DNA from 4 places in the Enterovibrio sp. FF113 genome. Region 1 is predicted to be linked to each of the others. Evidence: predicted binding sites of a transcription regulator. Region 1 holds the regulator's gene; each other region holds the start of a gene.
What was found. The regulator PurR, encoded in region 1, represses purine synthesis genes. The targets are predictions, from matches to a motif close to TNANGNAAACGTTTNCNTNA.

Region 1 (7,439 bases):
TGCTGGGACAAATTGGTCTACCTGGTGGTGGTTTCGGTTTCGGCTGGCACTATAACGATGCAGGTACCGTGACTTCAGCTGGCCCGCTAATGTCTGGCTTCAACTCAGTAACAGGCGTTGAACCTATCCACAACGGTAGCTACAACGGTTACTCAAGTTTCATCCCGATTGCGCGCATTGTTGACTGCCTTGAAAACCCAGGCGATACCATTGATTTCAATGGTCAAAAAGTCAAATTCCCGCACATCAAGATGGCCATTTCTTGTGGTAGTAACCTGTTCCACCAGCACCAAGATCGTAACCGAATGATCAAGGCATGGCGTAACTTGGAAACCTACGTGTCTATTGACCATCAGTGGACTGCGAGCTGCCGTTTTGCTGATATCGTTCTGCCTGCAACGACAACTTACGAACGTAACGACATCGAGTCATTCGGTAACCACTCGAACAAAGGCATTATTGCGATGAAACAAATCGTAGAGCCAATGTTTGAAGCGAAAGACGATTTCGATATCTTCCGCGAGCTGTGCACCCGTTTTGATCGCGAAGAAGCGTTCACTGGCGGCAAAACCAAAATGGAATGGATCGAAGAGATCTATAACGGTGCACGTCTGCAAGGCCGTGGTATTGGCGTTCGCATGCCTAACTTCGTTAAATTCTGGGAAGAAGAACAATTTATTGCCTTCCCTCAAGGTACCGAGTGGGTTCGTCACCAAGCATTCCGTAATGAACCTGATCTTGAGCCACTGGGCACAGCATCAGGTCTGATCGAAATCTACTGTAAGACAATCGCAGACATGGGTTACGACGACTGTCAGGGTCACCCTATGTGGTTCGAAAAAGTTGAGCGTAGCCATGGCGGTCCTAAGTCAAAGAGCTACCCGCTGCACATGCAAAGCTGTCACCCTAACTACCGTCTGCACTCGCAATTGTGTTCGTCAGACGCGTTCCGTGACACTTACGCAGTCGCGGGTCGTGAGCCTTGCTACATCAACTCTGCTGACGCAAAAGCACGTGGCATTGTTTCTGGTGATGTGGTTCGTGTATTCAACGAACGTGGTCAGGTCCTTGCGGGCGCAGTCGTGACTGACGACTATAAAGCTGGCGTATGTCGTATTGAAGAAGGTGCTTGGTATGCGCCACTTGAAGGCGGCAAGCCGGGTACACTTTGTACTTACGGCGATCCAAACGTACTGACTGTAGACATCGGCACCTCTAAGTTAGCGCAAGCAACCTCTGCGCATACAGCACTGGTTGAGATTGAGAAGCACACAGGTAACATACCTGCTGTTACTGGCTTCAGCGGCCCAATCAACGTTGACGGCGTTAACCCACTGTTCCCGGCGATGGATATCGCATAAGAGACAGTATGAAGAAAAGGGCAGCTTAGCTGCCCTTTTTTGCTCTATGTTAGATAGACTTAAAGTGCTTTTTTTCAACTAACGGAATGACAATGCAAGAATTTATTGCCATTAACGAACAACGTGCAGAATTTTACTGGTGGATGTCTTCCCTTTTCGCCAGTGAATTAACGCAAGATGATTTGAATAATTACCACGGCAGCAACATGGATAACTATTTTTCCGCGTTAGCCATGACCGAGGAATTGAAAGCACCGATCGTTGAATTTCGCAACGCGCTTGCCGCGCTAAAGCTCCGCGAAGATGCACAACTCGAGCTAGCCGCTGATTTCTGTGGTTTATTCCTCAGTACACCAAAAACAGGCGCATTGCCTTATGCGTCTATTTATATTGGTGAAACCGGTCTGTTGAACGATAAGCCCGCGCAAGAGATGGGTCAATGGATGGAAAAGTACGGCATTGCTCAACGTAAAGATTTCAATGAACCGTTTGACCATCTTGCGGTTGTGCTTGATTTCATAGGGAACTTGGTCATTCTTGCCAACAAAGAAACCGAAGAAGACCAACAAGAATCCATGATGCAAGAACAGCAAGTATTTTTGGAAACCATGGTCATGCCGTGGCTAGGTAGTTTCCAAAAATCGCTAAACCAGTTTGATCAATTCGGTTTTTATAAAGCCGCGGGTGCATTGCTCACTGCATTTATCACACTGGATCTTTTGTTCCTTAAAGGCGAATAAAAAGGTGCCTATCTATACCCAAACAAATTCTCGCTAAACAAGCATCTTGAAGTGTTTGGTTATGATAAATGAAGCCGGGCAAGCCCGGTTTTTTCTTTTTTTGAGCTTGGAAAACAGAAAAAACCCGCTATTTCGCAAGCTTGATACGCATCAAGCTTACGCGAGTCGCTTCAATTGAATAATTGCGGGCGCGGTCATGAGCCAGTAAACTGTGAACGCAAGCGATTGGCATTGAGAAATTTCTGTAACATTACAAACGCCTCGTCATAGTGCCGCCGCAGCGTTCCCCCCTTCTCCCACACTTGATGGAAAGCAAGTTGCTGGCAGTGTCGATGAAACCTCGACGACAAGGGGATGAGAGTCCGTCTCTCCGCCTATAGAAAGAACGAATCCATTACGCCGCTTAGCATAGCGGCGTAAACATGTTGAGCAGCCTCTATTTCTCAAGCTGCTAATGAAAACGATAAGAAGATTACCCAATGGCAACAATTAAAGATGTCGCACGCATGGCTGGTGTATCTACGACAACCGTTTCACACGTGATCAATAAAACACGCTTTGTCGCAGAAAACACAACCAAGAAAGTATGGGCCGCAGTCGACGACTTAAACTATGCACCGAGTGCAGTTGCGCGCAGCTTGAAATGTAACTCAACGCGCACGATTGGCATGCTGGTCACCAAATCTACCAATCCGTTCTTTGCGGAAGTTGTACATGGGGTAGAAGAATACTGCTACAAAGAAGGCTACACGCTTATCTTGTGTAACACCGAAGGTAACTTAGCGAAGCAACGCGACTACCTGCGCATGTTGGCAGAAAAACGCGTAGATGGCCTGTTGGTGATGTGCTCTGACTTGAATGAAGAACTTCTTATTCTATTAGAGAAAAAGAAAGATCTGCCGATGGTTGTGATGGATTGGGGCACGCAACATGTCAACACCGACTGCATTCAAGATAATGCCGAACTCGGTGGCTATATCGCGACCAAGTACTTTGTAGACAACGGCCATACCAAAATCGGCTGTATTTCAGGTCAGTTAGATAAACTCACCTGTCAGACGCGCTTGGCAGGCTTTAGAACTGCGTTGGCAGAAGCTGGCATTGAAGAAAATCCGAACTGGATTGTAGAAGCCGATTTTGAGTGTGACTCCGCAGTTGAAGCGGCAAAAGCATTATTGGCCCAAGAAGACCGCCCAACGGCTGTTTTTTGCTTTAATGACATCATGGCACTGGCTGCAATCAGTACCTTCCGTCAGGCCGGGTTAGACATTCCTAACGACATTTCTGTTATTGGCTACGATAACATTGATCTAGCCGCATTTTTCTCACCACCGTTGACGACAATTCATCAGCCGAAAAATCGACTGGGTAAAACTGCAATCAAACTATTATTGGAACGTCTCGCCAATAAAGAGAACGAACAGCAGATTTTTGTTATGCAACCAGAGCTCATCATTCGCAGTTCGGTGAAAAATCTTAACGCCGAGTAAAATACACGCTCTCGCGGTACTTCTCTAAAAGCCCGACCACTTTTTTTTGGTTGGGCTTTTTTATTAACTGGCAAGTTTTCCGACTGACTCAACCTCATTATTGCGACTCACCTCTTAAAGGGTAAATTGCCTAGTTTTCTAGTGCTACCCTTAAACCCAGATATAAAGTAGTCATCTTGGTCAAAAATACTTCAATTACAAAGACAACCGGATATTATCAATCACATCAATAAGATTCTATCTGAACCAAGATCACACTTTATGAGACCAGCAATAACGACAAAATGATGCGATTCAGTTAAGCTAAAACCCGTCAAGAAAAAGGCAAACCATCGCGAAAGCGTGGGACGCAAAGCTTCCGGCCTCACAACACTGATTTTATGTGTTGGTGGTAGCGGAGCTACCGATGACGTTAGCATTCACATACCGGATATTTCTGGTTCGTTGACAATTCTCTGAATTAGCTTTGCTACGTTGCTCCTTGACCATTCATCCAGGAACGTATTGATTGAGAATTAGTCACATGGATAAACCAACGCTAAAAAACACACTGAAGTTCTTCGAATGTCTTGGCAAAATCAAATCCCGCTCTATGTTTGGTGGGTTTGGTGTATTTTGCGATGAGACAATGTTCGCACTGGTTGTTAATGATCAGCTTCACCTTCGTGCTGGTCAAACGAATGAAGCTGAATTCAAACATCTGGCGATGAGCCCTTACGTCTACAAAAAACGCGGCTTCCCTGTTGTGACTAAATACTATGCTGTGCCTGAAAATTGGTGGGTAAAATCTGACGAGTTAATGGCCTATGCCACGACAGCACTCACCATTGCCAGAGACGATCAGCAAGAAAAAAAGACGGCGGCGCCAACGCGTATCAAAGATCTGCCAAACTTGCGACTCGCCACAGAGCGAATGCTAAAAAAAGCAGGTATCGATTCTGTCGAACAGTTGCAAACACAGGGCGCCGTGAAAGCTTATCGAGCTTTGCAGAAATCACACCAAGATACGCTTAGCCTTGAACTACTTTGGGCACTGGAAGGCGCGATAGAAGGTAAACACTGGTCAGTGATTACGCCTCAACGCCGTGACGAACTTTTGCAAACCTTGCACCAGTAACGCCTCAAACCCAGCTTTCATCCAGTCAGTACAACACTCTTTTTTGAGATTGTTCTGACTGGTCTAGATATCCATTTTCTCAGTTTTAATTGTCACCAGTACCCTATCAACGCCAACCTAATCGCACTCCATACTGTATTCACAGTCAAAACATGACACTTCCTACTGCATTTTTACGACAATAAGGTTCACTAAACCGAAAATAACATCATGTTCCATTGCTTATTGGCTGCGGGACAAGCTATGTTTTCAGTCAAAAATACTCAAATTTCTTCAGATCTGTATTAAACCGCCAAAAAACCTCAAAAACACCATTAATGTGACATATGTCACAGTGATGACAACAAATGCACTCAGTTGATTATCAATTGTTCGAAATTTGAACTAAGCCAAAAAGACAAGATAGATGAATGGCAACAATGAGATGCATTACAGCAAGCCGTTTCCCGATCAAATAGACAGAATATTTCGAGACCATTTTCGCAAATGGCCTAGACGATTCAAGTGGGCAGTATTTTTTTGCTTCTTATTGCCGATCTCGTTTTATGCAGCCCTTGAACAGGGTATGTTTGCCCCTTCATTTTTAACGATCTTGGTCATTGTCTTCTTTGGCATTAACGCGACCGTTGTTATATGGGGTTTAAAAATGAACAGTTTCGCGCAGCGATATTGGCACAGGAACTACCATATCGGTGGTGCAACTACCCTAGCCATTGTTCCTTTGTCTTTGCTTATTGTTCAGTATTCTAAGTACTGCCTCTAGTTTGTGGTTTCTCCACGCCTACGACTGCGCCTTTCAGACTGTCGTGACGGCCATTCTTTAAATCAACAATAAATCACCGCTACAACTCGAAAATTCCACCAACATGCATTCGTTATCGTCATACCCATTCCTAAAGTTAAATCATTAATATTCATCAAATTACCGTACACTCCCTTCTGGCCGAGCAACCTAAAAATGCCCTTAGCATCGAAAAATTTGATGAAGCATGTAATTAATTTCTCTGCCCTCAGGTCTTTATCACCAAGCAAAATTACGGAACGGCCGGACACTTGTGTGTCACGTGTTGTCGATTTTCGCAAGAAGCTTGTCGGGTCACAGAGTCGGTAAATAATTGTATTAATTCATTGAGATAATACGTTTTTTCTTAATCCAGTTTTAAACTTTTGCCATAGTTAACACAGTGACTAATTTCACAGAGTACGAACATTCCTGACGGTGTTGAACAACGTTATTACGAAAGGATTTCAAATGAACAAACAGAAGTTGAGCATTATCTTTGTCATTGCCGCCATATTTGTAACTTGGTTTGCTTTTGATCTGGGTGCACTTTTTACACTCGACAATGCCAAAGCTCAGCATGAAGCATTGAAAGACTCCATTTCACAGAATTTCCTCACAGCCAGTTTGGTTTACTTCCTGGTGTATATCACCATGACTGCCCTTTCTCTTCCCGGTGCCGCAATCGCAACACTACTCGGTGCGGCTTTGTTTGGGTTTTGGTGGGCATTACTGCTGGTTTCTTTCGCCAGCTCGATTGGCGCAACACTCGCGTTTTTGGTAAGCCGTTTCTTATTGAAAGACTCTATTCAAAACAAGTTTGGCAACAAGCTTTCGACCATTAACGAAGGCATCAAAAATGATGGTCCTTTCTACTTGCTGACACTTCGTTTAATTCCTGTCTTTCCGTTTTTCATTATCAACCTGCTGATGGGCTTAACGCCAATCCGCACGCTAACGTTTTACGTTGTGAGCCAAATCGGCATGTTGCCGGGTACAGCGGTTTACATCAACGCCGGTACGCAATTGGCACAAATTGATTCATTGAGCGGCATTGTGTCTCCCGGTGTGTTGCTGTCGTTAGTGCTGCTCGGTTTATTCCCAATTATTGCAAAGGTCATTATGAACTTTATCCAAAAACGCCGTGTGTACGCGAAATGGCAAAAGCCCGTCACCTTTGACCGCAACCTGATTGCCATTGGCGCGGGTGCTGGCGGTTTGGTCACGACCTATATCGGCGCGGCAGTGAAAGCCAAAGTCACCTTGATTGAAAAACACAAAATGGGCGGCGACTGTTTAAACACGGGTTGTGTCCCATCCAAAGCCCTGATCCGCGCGGGACACTCTGTGCACGAAATCAACCGCGCCAAAGAGTTTGGGGTGAATGCGGGTGAGCCGACGGTCGATTTCAAACAAGTGATGGGTCGAGTACATCAAGTGATCGCTGATATCGAGCCTCATGACTCCGTAGAGCGTTATTCAAAGCTTGGTGTGGAGTGTATTCAAGGTGAAGCGAAAATCCTCTCTCCGTGGGAAGTAGAGGTAAACGGAGAACGCTTGACCACAAGAAACATTGTTATCGCAACGGGGGCTCGCCCTCTCGTTCCGGGCATCCCAGGCTTACAAGAGGTGAACTATTTGACCTCTGATAACGTGTGGGAGCTACAAGAACTGCCTAAGAAACTCTTGGTACTCGGCGGTGGACCTATCGGTGCGGAGCTGGCACAAAGCTTCTCTCGCTTCGGTTCGAACGTCACCTTGGTAGAAATGGCTGACCAACTGCTTATTCGTGAAGACGCGGACGCCGCAGCGTTAGTCGTTAAAGGTCTAACGGAAGATGGTGTAAATATTCTTCTTGGGCACAAAGCGACCCGCTTTGAGAAAGATGGCGACACGCAACGTGCTTATCTTGATAAGAACGGAGAAGAAGTCGTCGTTGAATTTGATCAT
Region 2 (7,439 bases), on a different contig from region 1:
CCAATTTTACAACGATGGTCTGGCGATCTTGTGTATCGCCAGATTCAGAAATCAAAGATGAAACGTTTTCTTGGCCTGACATGACATTGACAACATAAAAGCGAATATGCCTTTCTTTTATCAATCCCAGACCAAGATAACAAGTGATTAAAGCAACTGTCTCGCGATAATCGACAAATTAAGGCCTTTAAGCGGCAGTGCCCAATTTCGGTTTCTTCAAAGATGGTAGCGCTGTGATTTCTAGCGCCAACTCCCCTTCAACAAAGCCCGCAATTTTTTTATAGAAAGTATCGAGAGATTCCGTCACTTCCTGCACACATTTCTTCGGTAATTTTTCTTCCAGCCATTCGCCTTCGGTATTAAATTTCCCAAAGGTGTAGGAATATTCGAAGCCGCCTTCTTTTGGCGTTAACTTCATCCACCACCCCCAAAACTCACGACTTTCGGGCGTTTTTTTGGCATTAACACAAGCAGAAAGGCAATCAAAAAAGTAGCTTTCCCCCGTCGATTTCTTTTGACGCAAATAAGGACCAAGCTGAGCAAACCTTGTCAGCAGGCGTCCATGAGATAAGGTTTTAGTTTCTTCGGTCATAGCAAGCTCCCTTAAGGCGAATATCCATCTCTTTATTATCAATCGCATGTTTACTAGCGTAAGAAGTTGGCTGTACCGCCATTCCGTACTTTTAATCACCCCCAAAAGGAGGAAACGCTTAAACAGCAAACAATCACTGTATAACATGCAACCGGATAAAATTCGTCCTTTGGCAGAGAGCTTTGATTAATCTGTCTTTATCCCAAGGCAGTAAAAAGATCTAGATCACAATGTTCTTGTGAACCACTCAATAGCTTCAAGCATAATTCTGTGATATCCGTCATGAATAGGTTTGCTCGGCAAGGTTTTTGCCCTTCCTCCATAACTGTATAGCGCAGCCAGTTGATTATCAGAATCTGGGCACACTGGATCGCCATCCAGACCAAGCGCCAAGATCGGTACCTTGGTTTTTCTGCCGTTGAGCAGTCCCTGATGACGAAGTGATAATGCTTGAAGTTGTGTCAGCAGCGACGCAGACGCACTACTTTTCCCCATACGAGAAGCAATCGTATCTAAGTGCATTGGGGGGATAGTCTTTAGACGCTTAGCATCTGTCAGCATGGCATGAAGAATACCGCCAACAGAAACGCAAGACTTAATTAGATTTTGCTCTACAAACGCCATTCTCACTGCGGCATTCGCACCAAACCTAATGCCTAAACAACCAACTCGATGTTGATCGACCCAAGGCACTGAGACCAACTCATGGAGCATCGCTTGATGCAAACGACTGCTATCTTCAGTGAGCTTCCACGCGCTGCTTCTACCAACCGAAGGCATATCAAGGGTTAACATCGCAATGTTTGCAGGCGCGAAATAGGTTTGGAATAAATGCCAGAGATCGGTCTGCAAACTATCTAAGCTACCACTCACAATAACAGTCGGAAGCGGCTCATCGGTATGAGGAATATAAAGAAACCCTTCTAGCGACTTACCGTCAACTTTGGTCACCACTTTTTCAATTCTGAACGTCGACTTTTCCATCGCGGAATGAAACGCTTTGTTAGCAAGGATTTCGGTTTGCTGTGAAAGAGGGTCACCTTTTAGGTGAGGATAGCCTGCAATGCTGAAACAGGTGCTCGCACGTAACCAATCAGTAAACGCACCCTCTTTATCGCCTTGTTCTTCTTTCAACAGCGCCGTTTTCTGGTGGCTGATACCCGTCTGTGTCCATTCATAAGGCCAGTTTCCCGAACGGTAACCCACTACGGTATCAAGCAGCTTATCATTGCTTCGGTCGTTGTCTGAGGCAGCAATGCGCGCAAGCGTTTCTTCCATCTCAATCGGATCAACACCTTGCCATGTCCATTGCGGACGACGCAGCACGCGATACCAACTGTTGTCACTGTCACCGTCTAATACGCTATCAATGTCGTTTGACGCTTGATTGACACTCCCTACGATGGTGGAGGTTTCTTTTGCATGTTTGGTGGGTTTGAAAAGCTTAACGGATAGGTTTTCTGACTCTGTTTCTCTCACGGAATATCTCCAGAGCATTCATTTCAACTGGCTCCAGTGTAAACCATGGTAAACAGAAAACCATGATCTTACCGAGGGGTAATAATACCGAACAACATTTACTTAACTCTGAGCATAAAAAAAGCCCCTTTCGGGGCTTTTCAGTAAATCGTTATTTTAGCGCTTAGCAACAGGCTCGACAAACGTCACAGCCATATCCCAAGGCTGCTCAATCCAGCAATCTTGAGCAATGTCGACAACGTAGTCATCCACTAAGTGTTTGCCCGCCGGTTTCGCACATACCGTCACGAACTTGGCTTTCGGGTACATGTTACGAATGACTTCAGCAGTGCCGCCAGTGTCGACCAGATCGTCAACCACGATAAAGCCTTCGCCATCGCCGTCAGCTTTCTTTAAAACTTGCATATCACGCTGATGATCATGGTCGTAGCTCGCGATACAAACCGTATCTACATGACGAATACCCAGCTCACGCGCCAAAATCGCAGCAGGAACCAAACCACCGCGGCTCACCGCGATAATACCTTTCCACTGCTCAGCAGGTAGAAGCTTTTCAGCCAATTGGCGGGTATACATTTGCATGTTGTCCCAGGTGATAACAAACTTGTTGCTCATTTCAGAAAACCTCGGAGGCGATGGTCGCCTTTTAACTCACTAAAAAATATTGCGGCATATTGTGTCTTACATAACGAATTTCAGCAAGAACAGGGCAGCCAGAACCCAAATACTGATAGGTACATCACGTCCCTTACCACTAAACGCTTTGATTGCGCAGTAAGAGATAAAGCCTAAACCGATACCGTGTGCAATTGAGTAGGTCAACGGCATCAGTAAGCAAACAACCACAACGGGTGCCGCTTCTGTTAGGTCACGCCAGTTAACGCTAACCAAACCAGACATCATCAAAATAGCCACGTAGAACAAAGCACCTGCTGTTGCGTAAGCAGGCACCATACCCGCCAATGGCGAGAAGAACAGTGCAAGCAGGAACAAGATACCGACCACAACAGCGGTCAACCCCGTGCGACCACCAGCAGCAACGCCTGACACACTTTCAATGTAAGACGTCGTATTTGACGTCCCCAGCATGGCACCCACAGTGGTTGCAGTACTGTCCGCCAACAGCGCACGGTTCAAGCGTGGTAGTTTACCATCTTTGTCCATCAGGTCCGCTTTTTGTGCCACACCCACTAAGGTGCCAGCTGTATCAAACAGGTCGACGAAAAGGAATGCAAACACAACAGAAATCATGCCGACTTCAAATGCACCGGACAAGTCCATCTGCATGAAGGTTGGAGCAAGACTTGGCGGCGCAGACATTATGCCACCGTACTGAACGTTACCTGTCGCAACAGCAATACCTGTCACAACAAGAATAGCAATCATCACTGCGCCTTTAACGCCGCGATTCACCAAGCCAATGGTCAGGAAGAACCCGAGTGCTGCCATTGCAGGTGCAAATGAGGACAGATCTCCCATGGACACCAAGGTTGCTGGGTGTGCCACAACGATGCCGGAGTTTTGCAGCGCAATCAGCGCCAAAAACATACCGATACCGGCAGAGATACCTGTTCGTAGAGAAAGAGGTATGGAGTGAATAATCAACTCTCGAACCTTAAACAGGCTCAAAGCGATAAAACACAAACCAGACAAGAAGACCGCACCCAATGCTACCTGCCACGAATATCCCATTTGGAATACGACCGTGTAAGTAAAGAAGGCGTTCAAACCCATACCTGGTGCTTGGGCAACAGGATAGTTCGCAACCAAACCCATCACGAAACAGCCAATTGCCGCAGCCAAACAGGTCGCAACAAATACCGCTCCACGGTCCATGCCTGTTTCAGACAAGATCGCTGGGTTCACAAAAATGATGTAGGCCATTGTCAGGAAAGTTGTCAATCCCGCAATGATTTCGGTTCGAATATCTGTACCTTGCTCTTTTAACTTAAATAGACGCTCAAGCATGGCTTTCGGTTCCTTGGAAAGTGTGTGTATGCCAGTCAATAAGACACGAACGTTTTACGAAAACGTTTGCGTCGAAATTTGACGCGAATCTTACCCGCCACTTCGTGAAATTTCCAGTGTGAATTGCATCACTTAGACTCCGATCGGTGGCGAAACAAGCGACTTATCATCATCCTGATGATTTAGTCAGTTTAAGGCATACATATTAGAGGGGAATTTAGATTAAGAAATGAACAAACCGTAAATCTGAGACGAGCATACCCCCCATTTACTTCAAGGTGCCTGTTCAATCAGAGACAAAGCCAATATTTCAGAATTTAAGACAAAAAAAACGCCACTAAAAAGTGGCGCCAGATAAAAGTCTGATTTCCAAAATGGAAACGAAATATCTGTTAGAGCGGGGTAATTCTTCTATCAGCAAGCCATTAGTTACTTGCTTTTGTATCCGAACGTCGCCGGATAACGAAAATTATTGGTGTATACGGAACTACGATTCCAGTAATGACACGCAGAGTTGCCTTTCATCATTTGTACCTCAAAAAATTCGAATCGAATAAATGCAGCTTTAGTAAAGCTCGGTTCCGTGGAGACGAATAATTTCGGGTTTATCCATAAACAAATGCTAGCGCATGGCTGTGTCTTTGGGCTCACTGCCCATCCAGAAGACGGTGAGATAGTAGCCTTTACGTTATTTAATTACAATACAAAAAGAGATCTAAATCACATTAACTACTGCATATGAAACGATTGTGTAATTAAATTACACAATAAAAACGTCTCGAAAATAATAATGTTATATGTGGCAACAATTTAGGCTCACATGCTTGCAGCGTAACCAGTTAGTTGAAAAAGTATCCATCCCGAAACAACAAAACAATAGAAATAGGGATTGTTATTGATGCTTGTTGACGTAATTCGAAATATCAATATACGCAACCGCGTATTCTTCCTGGTTGCAATCACACTAAGTGCAATGCTACTGCCGATCTACCTCTTTGCCACTCAGAACTACAACAATCTGATGGTCTTTAAAAAGGATGAAACTAAGGTACTGGTCGATAGTGCTCATAGCTTAGTAAAACATCATTATCAGCGTTTTATCGATGGCGAACTAAGTGAAGCGCAAGCCAAGAAACTCGCTCTCAACGCTGTAGCCTCACTCCGCTATGATCAAAATAACTACTTTTGGATAAATGACAGTCACCCAACCATGATCCTTCACCCTATCAAGCCAAAGCTTAACGGTCAGGATTTGACAACGTTTGAGGATAAGGCTGGGAAACGGTTGTTTGTCGAAATGGCACAGGTTGCCACTCAGTCTGGGGGTGGTTTTGTTGACTACTACTGGAGTAAGCCCAGTTCAGACAATCCCGTCGAGAAAGCGTCTTATGTAAAATTGTTCAAACCATGGGGATGGGTGCTAGGCACTGGCATCTATGTGGATGACGTTGCTACCGCGTTCACCAAAGAACTCACCTTTTTGCTCATCAACGTCTTTGGCATATTGGTCATCGTTCTATTGATCAGTGCCGTCATTGGGCAATCTATCGTTGCACCCAGTACGCAAACGGCCAAAGCACTACGAGACATATCAAGCGGAGAAGGTGATCTCAGCCATAAGCTATCACTCAAAGGGCGAGATGAACTTAGTCAGATAGCCCGCTTTTTTAACCGATTTATCGATCAGATCCGTGGCATAGTCAGCGAGATCAACCCAGTCTCTGACACTATCTCTCGTTCGGCAAATGAGATAACCCGTCTATCCGAGACCTCAGAACGCCTTGCCAACCAACAAAGTACGGAGATAGATAGTATTTCTGCCGCGGTCAACGAATTACTTGCCAGTAATCAGGAGATCGCAACGTCAGCAGCCCATGCTGCGGATGAAGCTCAAAACGCAGCAGACGAATGCAATGGCGGGCAAAGCGTGGTTAATGATATGCGCGAGCAAATGTTGGCAATGGTAGATAGCCTTCAAAGCGCCGCAACCGAAGCCACGGTGTTGGCTGATGATTCTAAAAATGTCGGTAAAGTATTGGACGTTATCCGCACTATTGCTGAGCAAACCAACCTTTTGGCACTCAATGCGGCCATTGAAGCTGCTCGTGCAGGCGATCAGGGACGCGGCTTCGCCGTGGTTGCAGATGAAGTTAGAACACTGGCTATTCGCACTCAACAAAGCACAGACGAGATAGAAAACATCATCACGACATTGCAAACACGTGCCACATCGTTAAATAACACACTCGGTACAACACAAAATCTGTCTAAAGCCACCGCAGAACATAGTCAGCATGTCCTCCACTCTCTGACTGAAATTGATGGTAAAGTTTGCGAAATCACCGCCATCAATCAATCCATCGCGTCCGCATGCCACCAAACGGCGGCGGCCACGGAGGAGATCAATGTCAATCTTCACAACCTTGTCGACAAAGGGAAAGAGACGGTAGAACAAAGTCGCGATTTGACTGAGCAAAGCTTGGCGCTTTCGGCAGTTGGCGTTCAGCTTAAAAGCGCTATCGGGCAGTTTAAGATGTAGGCATTTCATACGATATGTAGCGATATGCTTTTAACAAGGCATACTTTTCGGCTGCAAATTCTGTTAGCTTATTGGCATGCAGTACTGCATGCCTTTTTTCATTCTGTGTTTTTCTGGAGATCACCCGTGTCAGAGATCAGCCAATTGTCGCCGCAACCTGTGTGGCAGTTTTTCGACAAAATTTGTTCCATTCCTCACCCGTCAAAGCATGAAGACCAGCTCGCACAATACATTGTAGACTGGGCAACCCATGAAGGTTTGTCGGTGTGTCGAGATGATGTGGGTAACGTCATCATCAAGAAACCAGCAACACCAGGAATGGAAAACCGAAAAGGCGTGGTGCTTCAAGCTCACATAGACATGGTGCCTCAGAAAAACGAAAACACAGATCATGACTTCGTCACCGACCCGATTCGTCCGTACATTGACGGCGATTGGGTAACGGCAGACGGCACAACGCTTGGCGCAGATAACGGTATGGGCATGGCAACCTGTCTTGCTGTACTTGCCGCCAATGATATTGCTCATGGCTCTCTCGAAGTGCTACTCACTATCGACGAAGAAGCGGGCATGACTGGCGCATTTGGCCTCAAAGAAGGCTGGTTAGACGGTGACATTTTGCTAAACACTGACTCGGAGCAGGAAGGCGAAATTTACATGGGCTGTGCAGGCGGTGTCGATACTTCCATTGCGTTCACCCTAGAGCGAGAAGCACTAGGAGAAGGCTATGTGGGTAAAGCACTGCAAATCAAAGGTCTCAAAGGCGGACACTCTGGTGTTGATATTCACACTGGTCGCGCCAACGCCAACAAACTTCTTGGACGCTTTCTTGCCGGTCACGCTGACGATTTAGGCTTACGC
Region 3 (7,439 bases), on a different contig from region 1:
AACCGCCGAAATTCGCCAGTGCGCGACCATCTTGCCCGATCAGTTTAGGTGCTTGATAGAGAATAAGCTCATCGACAAGGCCCGCGTTTAGCAGACTACCCGCCAATGTAGCACCCGCTTCCACCCAAAGATGATTAATGCCTTTTGCGGCAAGCGCTCGCAATGCGACATTCAAATCCAGCCCATGTTCATCTTTGGGAACACAAATCACATCAACATTTTCATGCGGATACGACACGTCAGTCGACGCCGTCAACATGATGATCTCACCCTCAAGGGTGAACAAATGCGCGTCCGGTTTAACCTTGCCATGCGTATCGAGAATAACGCGTACAGGTTGACGCAACGAACCGACATCATAGTCAGCTTGAATGCCCTTCGGCAGTTGCGCCCAACGAACATTCAGGGAAGGATTGTCATCCAGTACTGTCTGACTAGTCGAAAGCACAGCACCTGATTGGGCGCGAAAAACCTGCACATCGGCTCGCGCTTCGGGTCCGGTGATCCATTGGCTCTTTCCGTTTGACAATGCCGTTCGACCGTCAAGGCTCGCCGCCAGCTTTAGCTGTACATACGGCAATCCTGTTTTCATCATCTTGATGAAACCCGCATTCAGCGCTTCAGCTTGCATTTGCATCAAACCAACATCCACTTGAATGCCAGCGTCTCGCATGCGCTGAACACCGCGCCCTGCGACTTTCGGATTGGGGTCAACCATGGCGCAAACCACTCGGCTGACACCAGCAGCAATTAATGCGTCGGCACATGGCGGCGTTCTACCATGGTGCGAGCAGGGCTCCAGCGTGACATAGGCTGTCGCGCCTTTTGCTTTTTCACCTGCGCTGCGCAAAGCATGCACTTCAGCGTGCGGCTCGCCAGCGCGAAAATGAAAACCGTCACCAACAATGTCATCATCTTGCGTGATCACACAGCCAACATTGGGGTTCGGTGCAGTGGTAAAGATGCCGCGTTTCGCCAAATCAATGGCGCGCAGCATCATGTCTGAATCAAAAATAGAAAACATGTGATCGCTTACTTTTCCAGACGAGCAATTTCTTCGCCGAAGTCTCTGATGTCTTCAAAGCTATGGTACACAGACGCAAAACGGATATAAGCCACTTTATCGAGCTCTTTCAGCGCTTCCATCACCAAATTCCCTACCATGGTTGACGACACTTCGCGTTCACCGGTGGCTCGAATCGTTGATTTTATGGTGTTGATGGCCTTTTCGATATCGTCCGTGCTGACAGGACGTTTTTCCAGTGCTCGCTGAATACCACCGCGCAGCTTATCTTCGTCAAAAGGTTCTCTATTGCCATTGGTTTTGATGATACGCGGCATCACCAGTTCTGCTGTTTCAAACGTCGTATAACGTTCGCTACACGCCAAACACTGACGACGGCGACGCACCTGATGGCCGTCTGCGACCAATCGTGAATCAATGACTTTGGTGTCATTCGCACCACAAAATGGACAGTGCATCTCGCCTCCTCAAACAATTGACCAACAGTGTACCCGATTTAATCGCAAGGGTAAGCGGTGTTAAAGGAATTTCGGGCACAAAAAAAGCACCCGAAGGTGCTTTTTCAATCAGTCATAACTTACGCGTAAACAGGAAGGCGTTTGCAGATTTCCAACACTTTCGCTTTTGTCGCTTCAATCACTTGCTGATCGTTGATGTTATCCAACACATCACACATCCAGTTTGCCAATTCTTTAGCATCACTTTCTGTAAAGCCACGACGCGTGATCGCAGGCGTACCAACACGGATACCAGAAGTCACAAACGGGCTACGTGGGTCGTTAGGCACACTGTTTTTGTTCACAGTAATGTTCGCAGCCCCCAAAGCAGCGTCGGCTTCTTTACCGGTGATGTCTTTGTCAATGAGGTCAACCAATAGCAGGTGGTTTTCAGTGCTGTTAGAGACGATTTTATAACCGCGCTCTTGGAACTGACCAACCATGGCTTTTGCATTAGCAACAACACGATGTTGATACGCTTTGAACTCAGGCTCCATCGCTTCTTTGAATGCGACCGCTTTTGCTGCGATAACATGCATCAATGGGCCACCCTGACCACCAGGGAATACTGCTGAGTTCAGCTTCTTGTACATGTCTTCGCCTGCGTTAGACAGGATAAGACCGCCGCGAGGACCGGCCAACGTTTTGTGCGTTGTGGTGGTCACAACATGTGCGTGTGGGATGGGTGTTGGGTAAGCGTCAGCTGCGATCAAACCCGCAACGTGTGCCATATCAACAAACAGGTAAGCACCCGCCTTGTCCGCGATTTCACGCATACGCGCCCAATCTACGATTTGTGAGTAAGCAGAAAAACCACCGATGATCATCTTAGGTTTGTGCTCAAGCGCCAGCGCTTCCATTTCGTCGTAGTTGATTTGACCCGCTTCGTCGATACCGTAAGGGATCACATTATAGTGCTTACCAGAGAAGTTTACTGGTGAACCGTGAGTCAAGTGACCGCCGTGTGCCAAGCTCATGCCCAGAACCGTATCGCCTGGGTTCAGCAGAGCCATGTACACAGCGCTGTTTGCTTGAGAACCCGAGTGTGGCTGTACGTTTGCGTATTCTGCGCCAAACAACTCACAAGCACGATCAATCGCCAATGCTTCTGCTTTGTCTACATATTCACAACCGCCGTAGTAACGCTTGCCTGGGTAGCCTTCTGCGTACTTGTTGGTTAGCTGGGAACCCTGCGCTTCCATAACACGAGGACTGGTGTAGTTTTCTGACGCGATGAGCTCAATGTGCTCTTCCTGACGTGCTGTCTCTTCTTGGATCGCGGTAAATAGTTCCGGATCGTAATCAGCAATATTCATGTCACGCTTTAGCATCTGTATCTCCTGACTCAGATTGTTCCCTAGGCTAACGAATGTAACCAAGCTGACCGAATGACTCGTTGAAACAAAGCATCAGGTCAACCTGGTTAATACCTCACAATGGATAGATGACTGTCAATTCAACAACGTCAGTATCCGCGTAGACGCAAACGTTTTAGTCATGACCATCCTATCGCTGCGATTCTACAAAATTTGTTGCGCAACAGGTAGTAGCAATCACATTTTTTTTGTATCAATAAACATGGTCATTTTTCATTCTAGTCATGAATTGAATTCATTTTGACCAAAACAACCGTGTGTAAACCTTTGATCTTTACAGTGCGTAACAAGGCGCTGACACTTGTGAGGCGCCAAATTTGCCCGTCCTCTTTTCTACGTATTGCATAGTCTTTAAGATGCCCTGCTTTTTGATTTATTTTGCATGTCGTTGCGTCATTTTCGCATTCATTCACGACACGTGAATTAGCCGTTTTCTAAGGAGTTGAAACGTTGATCCCACAGCCCAAACATACCACCATTGAAGATATGATCGCCATTTTGTCTGGCACTTTTCTTGTCGCCCAAGGTGTGTACTTTCTTCAGCAAGCAGGGCTACTCACAGGTGGAACAACAGGTCTTGCCCTGCTTGTTACGCAATTCGTCGATCTGTCTTTTGGTACGCTGTACTTTTTATTCAACATCCCTTTTTACATCATGGGCTGGCGACGATTTGGCACTCAATTCGCTTTACGCAGTGTGTTCGCGGGCGGTATGGTCTCGCTGATTGTTGATCATATCTCTCATGTATTTACCATCGGCTGGCTGTCACCGCTCTATTGCGGCTTGATTGGTGGGTTATTGATGGGTGTCGGCATGCTGATGATCTTTCGTCACAATGCGAGCTTGGGCGGGTTCAATGTTCTGGCGCTTATTTGTCAGGATAAATTCGGCATTCGTGCCGGTAATGTACAAATGGCCATTGATCTCGGCATTCTATTGGCATCATTCTTCTTTGTTTCGCCGTGGCTGCTGGCCTGTTCGGTGCTGGGCGCGGTTGTGCTGAACCTTGTGCTCACCATGAACCACAGGCCTGATCGCTACGTCGTGTGCTATTGACTGAACGGCCTCAAATAGGCTCTAGAATAGAAAAGACCGCCAAGCTGGCGGTCTTTTTGTTTGTCTCGCGAGCATTGCGCTAACGCGCAAAGATACAGAAGTACAGAAGTACAGAAGTACAGAAGTAGATTAAATCGCTTCTTCGTCTTCTTCACCGGTACGGATACGCACCACGCGCTCCACTTCAGTGACAAAGATTTTACCGTCGCCAATCTTGCCCGTTTGTGCGGTTTCAACAATCGTGTCGACGCACCGATCTGCTGCATCATCCGATACAACGATTTCTAATTTCACTTTTGGCAGAAAATCCACCATGTATTCAGCACCACGATACAGCTCAGTGTGGCCTTTTTGACGACCAAAACCTTTTACTTCCGAGACGGTCATACCCGTGATGCCGACTTCCGCCAATGCTTCACGTACATCGTCCAGTTTGAACGGTTTAATAATCGCTTCAATTTTTTTCATTTCGCATTCCCTTTAAATACCCGCTTTAAGCTTTAGCCAAGCGTTAGCGCCAATGTATTAATTGTAACCCCACTGCGAAGGCTTCGCGCAGCTTTCACAAAAAAATGAGTGGGTTAAACCAGTGATTTCTTCCATTGTGTGGTTTTGGCTTCTTCACAAGCAAATGGCGGTTGATAACCAGAATGGGCTAACAATGCCTGCATGGGCTTACGACCAATCACAGCGCCACAGTCCACTTTTAATTCATGAGTCACGGTCGCGGCGTACGCTTCTAATGCATTCAACAGCGCCTTACCAATACCCTGAAGGCGAGAAGCCTCGTCCACTTCAAGAAGCGTAATAGTCGCATCACTTACCATGATGCCGTTGTGGCGCTTTTCATGCTGTAACACGGCCACAGCAACAGGCACACCGTCTTTCTCTGCCACCAGCATGGGTAACTCCAGGTCGTTTGACGGAACCACCAATGACAACAAAGAAGGAAAACGGGCTTGAAGGGTGTCAGGGGCTTGCCCTGTCGGAATTAGCGTTAAGTTGATTGCACTATCCATTGCTCTTCTCTCCATGTTTTGCCGAAACACTTTACCCTCTCGCCAATACTGGACGCAATCAGATAAAAAAGCCGCCACCCGAAGGTAGCGGCTTGTGTCACAAGTTTTGCATATTTTGCTCGTTGGATACTGCTAACCCAAAGTCACACGTGCGTTGCGGAACATACGCATCCATGCACTGTCTTCACCCCAGTTGTCTGGGTGCCAAGAGTTAGCGACGGTACGGAACACTCGCTCTGGGTGAGGCATCATGATCGTTACACGACCGTCAGTGGTGGTTAACCCTGTGATACCGTTTGGCGAACCATTCGGGTTTGATGGGTAGCTTTCCGTCACTTTACCGAAGTTATCCAAATAACGCAGTGCAATGGTGCCTGATTGCTCAATAGCAGCAAGATGCTGGGCATCACGCACTTCCACACGACCTTCACCGTGAGAAACGGCAATCGGCATACGAGAACCGGCCATGCCACCAAGGAACAAGGATGGGTTTTCCTGCACTTCTACCAGACTGAATCGCGCTTCAAAGCGCTCAGATTCGTTGCGAACAAAACGTGGCCACAAATCCGCACCTGGGATCAGCTCATGCAAGTTAGACAGCATCTGACAACCATTACATACGCCCAGCGAGAAAGAATCACCGCGTTGGAAGAAGCGCGCGAATTGGTCGCGTGCATCATCGTTGAACAAAATCGACTTCGCCCAACCTTCACCCGCGCCCAGCACGTCACCGTACGAGAAACCGCCACAGGCAACCAGACCGTTAAAGCCGTCCAATGACACCTTGCCGCCAAGAATATCGCTCATGTGAACGTCTTTGGCATCAAAACCTGCACGGTCAAACGCGGCGGCCATTTCGACATGAGAGTTAACGCCTTGCTCACGTAAAATCGCCATTTGAGGGCGCGCGCCTGTCGCAATAAACGGCGCGGCAATGTCTTCTTTCACATCAAACGTCAGTGCCGCAGACAAACCTGGGTCGGTCACGTCTTTCTTGGCATCAAATTCTTGTTGTGCGCACGTTGGGTTGTCACGCATTGCTTGCATCTGGTACGTAGTTTCCGCCCATACAGCGCGAAGTTCCGTACGATTTTGTTCTAGCAACAGTGCATCACCGTTCCAAATACGCACCGTATCGTCTTCGATAACCGTACCAATAACGTGAGTGCAATTTTCCAAACCATGCGCAGACAGCGTTGAAAGTACGGAATCTAATTCATCCGTGCGGACTTGAACGACTGCGCCCAACTCTTCGTTGAACAATGCAGCCAGTTCGTCATCACACTCTTCATTGGCAGACAAGGTATTGATGTCTACTTCCACGCCGGTGTGGCCCGCAAACGCCATCTCCGTCAAGGTGACATACAAGCCACCATCACCGCGATCATGGTAAGCCAACAGCTTCTCGTCACGCACCAAAGATTGCATGGCAAGGAAGAAGCCTTTAAGCAGCTCCGGGCTATCAACGTCAGCAGGCTTGTCACCCAATTGTTTGTAAACTTGCGCCAGTGCCGTAGCACCTAGGCGGTTTTGACCCTGACCAAGATCAACCAGCACCAGTGCACTATCACCTTTATCAGTGCGAAGCTGAGGCGTCACCGTTTTACGCACATCGTTCACACGGCCAAAGGCTGTGATCACCAGAGACAATGGAGAGGTATTTTCTTTCTGCTCACCATCTTGTTCCCAACGGGTCTTCATCGACATGGAGTCTTTGCCGACTGGAATCGTCAAATCAAGCGCGGGACACAGCTCTTCACCAATCGCTTTCACGGCTTCATAAAGACCCGCGTCTTCGCCTGGGTGACCTGCTGCAGCCATCCAGTTTGCAGACAGATTAATGCGTTTCAAATCGCCAATATCCGCACACGCGATATTGGTCAGCGCTTCCGCGACCGCCAAGCGTGCAGAAGCGGCGAAATCAAGCAAGGCCACTGGCGTACGCTCACCCATCGACATGGCTTCACCATGGTAGGTGTCGTAACTTGCTGCCGTGACAGCACAGTTCGCCACAGGTACCTGCCATGGGCCAACCATCTGGTCACGTGCAACCAAACCTGTGACCGTGCGATCACCAATGGTGATCAGGAAGGTTTTCTCTGCAACCGAAGGCAAGCGCAGTACGCGCTGTGACGCTTCTTCGACAGAGATGCCTGCACGTTCAACCGCTTTGCCTTCCACTTTTTGTGTTTGCACGTCACGGTGCATTTTAGGGGGTTTGCCCAGCAAAACATCCAACGGCATATCAATTGGCGTATTATCGAAATGGCTGTCTTCCAGCTCAAGATGACGCGCTTCGGTGGCTTCACCGACAACCGCATATGGCGCACGTTCACGCTGACAAATCGCATCAAATACGCCCATGTTTTCTGGCGCTATCGCCATCACATAACGTTCTTGTGATTCGTTACACCAAATTTCTAACGGGCTCATGCCCGGCTCGTCGTTTGGCACGTTACGCAATTGG
Region 4 (7,439 bases), on a different contig from region 1:
CGACCGTGATCTATGTAGTCGCTACCCTCTGTTCTTAACAAAGCGTGTTATTTCGCTTCTTGTCTCTCTTCGTGTTTTTCTTCGCGCTTGTCTTCTATTGGTAGCACAAGATTCAGAATGATTGCCGTCAAGCCACCCGCCGCCATACCTGAAGAAAGGATATTTCTGATCCAATCTGGCATGAATTGCAGGATCTCTGGTTTTTGCGCAATACCCAACCCCATGGAGAAGGACAGTGCCATGATGAGAATAGCTCGGCGGTTCAAATCACAACGCGAGATAATGCGAATGCCTGAAGCTGCAATCGTGCCAAACATAACAATCGTTGCGCCGCCCAACACAGGCTCCGGAATCAATTGAACCAAAGTTGCAACGCCCGGAAGTAAGCCAAGAATGACCAACATTCCCGCGACGAAGTAACCAATGTAACGACTCGCCACACCCGTTAATTGAATAACGCCGTTGTTTTGACTAAACGTTGAATTCGGAAAGCTATTCAAAACCGCAGCCAAAGCAGAGTTAACACCATCCGCCAACACGCCACCTTTAATGCGTTTCATGTAGATAGGACCTGATACTGGTTGCTCTGAGGTTTCAGACGTTGCAGTAATATCCCCAATGGCTTCCAATGACGTGACTAAGAAGACAATCACAAGAGGCACAAGTAAGGTGAAATCGAACGACAGGCCATATTGCATCGGCTGAGGGATAGCAACCCACTCAATATCTTGTGCTGGTGCTGTATTTATCATACCGAGCACATAGGCAAGCAGTGTCCCCACGGTCATGGCGATAACAATCGAGGACATACGTAAATAAGGGTTATTGATACGATTAAGCAACACGATGACCACGAGTACGGAGCCCGCGAGTAATAGATTCTTTAATTCACCAAACGTACCGTTCTCAATCGCCGCATAGCCGCCCCCCATAGAAGTCAGACCCACTTGGATCAGCGTCAAACCAATGAGTGTCACAACAATCCCCGACACCAATGGCGTGATCACACGTTGAGCATGCTCCAGCACACGAGATAGGAATACTTCCGTTAGTGAAGCAATCATGATGGTACCAAATATCGCTGCCATCATGGTTTCGGTATCTGCACCGCCCGCTTTCATCGCAAGACCCGCACCGATAATTGGCCCCAAGAAGTTGAAGCTGGTTCCCTGAATTGAGAGTAAACCCGACCCTAATGGCCCAATGGTTCGAATTTGAATAAGAGATGCCAGGCCAGAAGCAAAGAGAGACATACTGACAATGGTATTCGTGTCACTGGCAGGTAAGCCCAGAGCCTGACAAATGATCAATGAAGGGGTCACTACCGCAACAAACATCGCGAGCAAATGTTGTAGCGCAGCAAAAAGCGTCTGCGGAAGGGGCGGGCGATCATCCAGGCGGTAAATCAACTCTGATGGACGAACAGTATCCGAATTTGAAGAAAGACTCATTGCGTACTACCTACGTTAAATGCACTTACTTCATCACGCTGAATGGGTGAAGAAGTTACCTGAATACATGTTCTGTGATTGCTGTTACTCAGAGCAATCAGGTAGCTAAGTGGCTGTTGTGGGGGGTGATTTGCGCGCCATTTTATACAGCGAAAAATGAAAAGCAAACGTTTGCGCAATGCGGTTGAACTGTATGGCTACAGAGTGAGCACATTTAACAAGTTGCAAACAAAACAGATGGTAACGAAAGACAACTCGCGATATTTTAAATAAAAAAAACCACCACATTGGGCGGTTTCTTCAATCGGTGAAAACAACGTATTAGGTGTTTTTCGCTTCAAACTCTTTCATGAAAGTAACCAGCGCTTGAACACCTTCCAATGGCATTGCATTGTAAATGGAAGCGCGCATGCCACCGACATCACGGTGTCCCTTTAGTGCTTTCAAGCCGAGTGCATCAGATTCAGTAAGAAATGCGTCGTCTAGTTCTGGGTTAACCAGTTGGAATGGCACATTCATCAATGAACGGTTGTCAGCATGAATTTGGTTCACGTAGAAGTCAGACGAATCAATGAAGCCGTATAGCAATGCGGCTTTTTCTTCATTCTTCGCTTGCATCACTTCAAGCCCACCCTGCTCTTTTAGCCACTTGTAGACTTCACCCGCCAGATACCAACCAAACGTTGGCGGTGTGTTGAACATAGAGTCTTTTTCCACCAAGGTTGTGTAATTAAGTACGTTTGGCAAAAATTCTTTTGCACGCCCCAACAAATCGTCACGAACAATCACCAAGGTGATCCCAGCAGGGCCAATATTTTTCTGTGCACCCGCATAGATGACACCGTATTTCGACACATCGATAGGACGTGACAAAATCGTAGATGACATATCAGCCACAATAGGTTTGTCCGTTTCTGGAAGATCGCGAATTTCGATACCATCTATCGTTTCGTTCGGGCAAAAATGCACAAATGCCGCGTCACCGCTCAGCTTCCAATTTTTTGCAGGCTGTACGGCGCGCTTACCATCAATATCAGTCAATACATTGACGACGTTTGGTGTGCAATATTTCTTTGCTTCTTTCACCGCACTCGTCGCCCAATAGCCTCCATCGACGTAGTCAGCAATCGTTTTATTGCCCAATAGATTCATCGGTACAGCGGCAAACTGAGCACGAGCGCCACCCTGACAGTAAAGGACATGATAGTTATCTGGGATGGATAGCAATTCACGGAGGTTTTTCTCAGCCTCATCCACAACCGCTAGAAACGCTTTGCTGCGATGAGAGATCTCCATGACCGAAGAACCAGTGCCGTTCCAGTCAATCAGTTCAGCCTGAACTTTTGCTAGAACAGCTTCCGGTAACATCGCGGGACCCGCTGAGAAGTTATGTACCTTTTCCATGATTTATCAATGCTCCTGCGTTTAATCGCTTAATAGTGACTTTCGACCTGTGAGTCGGATGATTTTTTTGCCGACAGCGCCCTGTATCAGGTGAGAAAGAAAGCCAAAAAAAATTCGTATTGGTTTTGTTTTATCACCTTTTTTAAGGGATTGGAACGGGAAATATGCTCGACTTTCTTTGACCTTTAGAAAGAAGATAAAAAAAACGCAGCCTAAGCTGCGTTTTTCTATGACAGAGGATGAAAGGAAAGATTATTCCTCTTCAGTTCCTTCGTCTTCAGTTCCTTCGTCTTCAGGCTTGTCTGTAGGTGTTTCTACTGTCGCATCGTCAGATGTTGCTTCTGATGCTTCAGCAGGTGCTTGCTCTACAACTTCGCCGTTTTCATCCAGAATTAGTTCTTCTTCTGGCTCATCGATGCGTTGGAGACCAACCACTTTTTCGTCTTCGCTGGTGCGGATCAGAGTGACACCTTGGGTATTTCGACCCACTTGGCTGACTTCAGCAACACGAGTACGAACTAGCGTACCTGCGTTGGTGATCATCATAAACTCATCACCGTCGGTCGCTTGGACAGCGCCAACCACACAACCATTTCGCTCAGAAACCTTGATAGACACAACGCCTTGAGTCGCACGGCTCTTCGCTGGGTATTGGCCAAGTTCAGTACGCTTGCCGTAACCGTTTTCGGTCACAGTCAGTACATCGCCTTCGTTTTTCGGAACGATAAGTGAAACCACTTTATCGCCTTCAGCCAACTTAATACCGCGAACACCAGCCGCTGTACGGCCCATGCCACGAACACCACCTTTCGCATTGCCTTCTTCATCATAAACAGGGCTTTCGTAGAAACGAACAACCTTGCCATACGAAGAGAACAACATGATGTCACGCGTGCCATCGGTGATATCAACACCAATTAGCGAATCACCTTCACGAAGGTTAACAGCAATGATACCTGCGCTACGTGGACGGCTGAAATCAGTCAACGGCGTTTTCTTCACAGTACCGTCACCGGTTGCCATGAAGACAAACTTGTCTTCTGAGTACTCTTTAACAGGCAGAATCGCAGTAATGCGTTCATTCGGCTCAAGAGGAAGTAGGTTAACAATTGGCTTGCCACGTGCAGTACGTGATGCCAATGGAAGCTGATAAACCTTCAACCAGTACATGCGACCACGGCTTGAGAAGCACAAAATGGTGTCATGAGTATTCGCGACGAGAAGACGTTCAATGTAGTCTTCTTCTTTCATGCGTGTTGCTGACTTACCTTTACCACCACGACGCTGCGCTTCGTAATCAGACAGAACCTGATACTTCACGTAGCCCGCATGAGAAAGTGTGACAACAACATCTTCTTGATTGATCAGATCTTCAATATCGATGTCATGGCTTGCTGCAGTGATTTCAGTGCGACGCTCGTCACCATATTCATCACGTACCGCTTCAAGCTCTTCACGAATGACTTCCATCAAACGATCTGGATTAGACAGGATGTACATCAGCTCGCCAATCAATGTCAGCAGCTCTTTGTATTCATCCAGGATCTTTCCATGCTCTAGACCAGTCAATTTGTGCAGACGCAGATCTAGAATTGCTTGGGCTTGTTGTTCTGTCAGGAAGTACATTCCATCACGAACACCAAACTCATCTTCAAGCCATTCAGGACGAGCCGAGTCAACACCAGTCGCTTCAAGCATTACCGCTACTGTACCCAAATCCCAACCACGTAGTTGCAGTTGTTCGCGGGCAATAGCTGGCGTTTGTGCGTTACGAACCATTTCGATGATTTCATCGATGTTCGCAAGGGCAATCGCCAAACCTTCCAAGATATGTGCACGATCACGCGCTTTGCGCAGTTCGTAAATAGTACGACGTGTTACCACCTCACGGCGGTGATTCACGAAGCACTTCAGCATATCTTTCAGGCCGAACAGGCGTGGCTGGTTATTGTCCAGCGCGACCATGTTGATACCAAAAGAGGTTTGCAGTTGCGTTTGTGAGTAAAGGTTGTTGAGAATAACCTCGCCGACCGCATCACGTTTACATTCAATCACGATACGCATGCCGTCTTTATCAGACTCATCACGTAGCGCACTGATGCCTTCGATCTTCTTATCTTTAACCAGCTCGGCAATCTTCTCGATCAAACGTGCTTTGTTAACTTGATAAGGGATTTCAGAAACAATGATGGTTTCTTTACCGTTCTTCTCGACTTCGATTGCCGCGCGAGAGCGCAGATAAATCTTGCCGCGACCAGTACGGTAAGCATCTTCAATGCCTTTACGGCCATTGATCATTGCTGACGTCGGGAAGTCAGGACCTGGAATGTGTGTCATCAGCTCTTCAATGCTGATTTCTTCATTCTCAATGTATGCCAAACAACCGTTAACCACTTCAGTCAGGTTATGCGGAGGAATATTGGTCGCCATACCTACTGCGATACCGGACGAACCGTTCACAAGCAAGTTTGGAATACGCGTTGGCATCACGTCTGGAATTTGTTCAGTACCGTCGTAGTTTGGAACGTAATCGACAGTATCTTTATCCAAATCAGCGAGCAGTTCGTGGGCGATTTTTGACATGCGAACTTCGGTATAACGCATTGCCGCCGCTGAATCGCCGTCAATAGAACCGAAGTTGCCTTGTCCATCAACCAGCATGTAACGCAGCGAGAAAGGCTGTGCCATACGAACGATGGTGTCATAAACAGCGCTGTCACCGTGTGGGTGGTATTTACCGATCACATCGCCGACAACACGGGCAGATTTTTTATATGCTTTGTTCCAGTCGTTGCCTAATACATTCATCGCGAAAAGAACGCGACGGTGTACTGGCTTCAGACCATCACGCACGTCTGGAAGAGCACGACCAACGATAACGGACATCGCATAGTCGAGATATGAGCTTTTCAGCTCATCTTCAATGTTGACGGGCGTGATCTCTTTAGCAAGATCGCTCATGGAGCCAATATCCCTCAGGTAAGTATGTCAAAAATGACTACGTGCAAGACGGTGAGAATACCACAAAAACAGCCCAAGAGTCACAGCCTAAACCCGAGATAAATCACGAATTACTCTTAATCTGGCGCTCTAACGCACGACAGGGCGAAAAAATGCTCGGTGACAAGGTAGAGCTAGAAAAAATTGTCAGAATCGCTCACAGAAGCGTAGGCGTATATTTCACTGTCCTCTGGATATTTAAGGATCGAGCACGATCAACATTCGTTAGCTCACGATTTGTCATGTAATAAAAGAAAGAAAATCAGAGTGGGAAGCGTCTCTCAATATCCCTTCTCTTAGTAAGGAAAGATAGGGGCTAACACAATCAAGTGTTTGCAAGGAGGCGCTATGTTACATCAAGCAATCAATGCGGTGGGTATGGCAATAATTATCGGTAAATACACTTTATTGGCCCTACTGGCAGCCGTTGCCGTGACCAACGCAGCTTAACTTTCTTACCGAGAAATCATGTAGCTTCAACATTCACTCCGGGGGTCAACGCCTCCGGCTTTCAAGTTGCCCTCTCCCCTAATTTCTAATATCTGCTCCATTTCTTTGTTGATGTTTTTAATCTTTATAAAGCGGTTATAATGAAAAAAAATTTAGGGATAACTGCGCAATGACGACCCAACTCAATGTCGATCCAGCCGAAATAAAAAAATTTGAAGACATGGCCTCTCGTTGGTGGGATTTCGACGGCGAATTTAAACCGCTTCACCAAATAAACCCTCTTCGTCTGAATTATGTGATTGAACGCAGTGCCGGTGTCTTCGGTAAAAAAGTACTGGATGTCGGTTGTGGCGGAGGCATTCTGGCAGAAAGCATGGCACGCGAAGGTGCTGAAGTGACTGGCCTCGACATGGGTAAAGAGCCTCTTACTGTCGCGCGATTACATGCTTTGGAAACAGGCACTACTTTATCTTACATTCAGTCTACCGCTGAAGAACATGCAGAAACCCATGCCAATTACTATGACATTGTCACCTGCATGGAAATGCTGGAGCATGTTCCTGACCCAGCTTCAGTGATTGCCGCTTGCGCAAAAATGGTGAAGCCTGGCGGTCATGTCTTTTTCTCGACACTAAATCGCAACACAAAATCTTGGTTGTTTGCCATTGTCGGCGCAGAGCACCTGATGAAGATTGTTCCTAAGGGTACCCATGACCACAATAAATTCATTCGACCATCAGAATTGTTAAAGATGATTGATGCCACACCGCTTACTGAGCAGCACATGACGGGCCTCCACTACAACCCGCTGACAGACAAATACTGGCTCTCGCCTCGTAATGTAGACGTCAATTACATCGTACATACTCATAGCCCGGAATAACCGGGCGTTTTTTTGTTCGGGAATTGACTTCCCTAATTTGTCACTAGCGATCAGCGATTAAAGGATGAATCGATGAAAGGAACGATCAAAGCTGTGTTGTTTGATTTGGATGGCACACTACTTGATACCGCGCCCGATATGGCAAATGCCGCTAACTGTGTCCTGCGTGACTACGGTCTTCCTCCTTTAAATGACGCACAAATTCAAGCTAACACCAGTCACGGGGCGCGCGGCCTATTACGTGCAGGGTT

Region 2: a site for PurR is predicted at 4,094-4,113, ahead of ACED36_RS06235 (NCS2 family permease). Genes of this name have one in related genera too.
Region 3: a site for PurR is predicted at 3,000-3,019, ahead of glyA (serine hydroxymethyltransferase). Genes of this name have one in related genera too.
Region 4: a site for PurR is predicted at 1,611-1,630, ahead of ACED36_RS13870 (uracil-xanthine permease family protein). Genes of this name have one in related genera too.

The regions. Positions count from the first base shown of each region.
Region 1 is NZ_JBGONO010000013.1:44,520-51,958, reverse strand. It holds gene torA (trimethylamine-N-oxide reductase TorA) at 1-1,361, shown strand, start outside; gene torD (molecular chaperone TorD) at 1,454-2,101, shown strand; gene purR (HTH-type transcriptional repressor PurR) at 2,581-3,591, shown strand; cyclic di-GMP riboswitch class I at 3,905-3,999, shown strand; gene ACED36_RS12025 (TfoX/Sxy family DNA transformation protein) at 4,115-4,708, shown strand; gene lpdA (dihydrolipoyl dehydrogenase) at 5,961-7,439, shown strand, end outside.
Region 2 is NZ_JBGONO010000006.1:48,531-55,969, forward strand. It holds gene proB (glutamate 5-kinase) at 1-82, opposite strand, end outside; gene crl (sigma factor-binding protein Crl) at 188-592, opposite strand; gene frsA (esterase FrsA) at 818-2,071, opposite strand; gene gpt (xanthine phosphoribosyltransferase) at 2,228-2,686, opposite strand; gene ACED36_RS06235 (NCS2 family permease) at 2,753-4,039, opposite strand; gene ACED36_RS06240 (methyl-accepting chemotaxis protein) at 4,938-6,578, shown strand; gene ACED36_RS06245 (aminoacyl-histidine dipeptidase) at 6,705-7,439, shown strand, end outside.
Region 3 is NZ_JBGONO010000006.1:88,630-96,068, forward strand. It holds gene ribD (bifunctional diaminohydroxyphosphoribosylaminopyrimidine deaminase/5-amino-6-(5-phosphoribosylamino)uracil reductase RibD) at 1-1,024, opposite strand, end outside; gene nrdR (transcriptional regulator NrdR) at 1,033-1,482, opposite strand; gene glyA (serine hydroxymethyltransferase) at 1,602-2,852, opposite strand; gene ACED36_RS06425 (YitT family protein) at 3,384-3,953, shown strand; gene glnB (nitrogen regulatory protein P-II) at 4,083-4,421, opposite strand; gene ACED36_RS06435 (GNAT family N-acetyltransferase) at 4,535-4,972, opposite strand; gene purL (phosphoribosylformylglycinamidine synthase) at 5,105-7,439, opposite strand, start outside.
Region 4 is NZ_JBGONO010000016.1:30,650-38,088, forward strand. It holds gene ACED36_RS13870 (uracil-xanthine permease family protein) at 48-1,451, opposite strand; gene serC (3-phosphoserine/phosphohydroxythreonine transaminase) at 1,773-2,855, opposite strand; gene gyrA (DNA topoisomerase (ATP-hydrolyzing) subunit A) at 3,108-5,816, opposite strand; gene ubiG (bifunctional 2-polyprenyl-6-hydroxyphenol methylase/3-demethylubiquinol 3-O-methyltransferase UbiG) at 6,475-7,188, shown strand; gene ACED36_RS13890 (HAD family hydrolase) at 7,261-7,439, shown strand, end outside.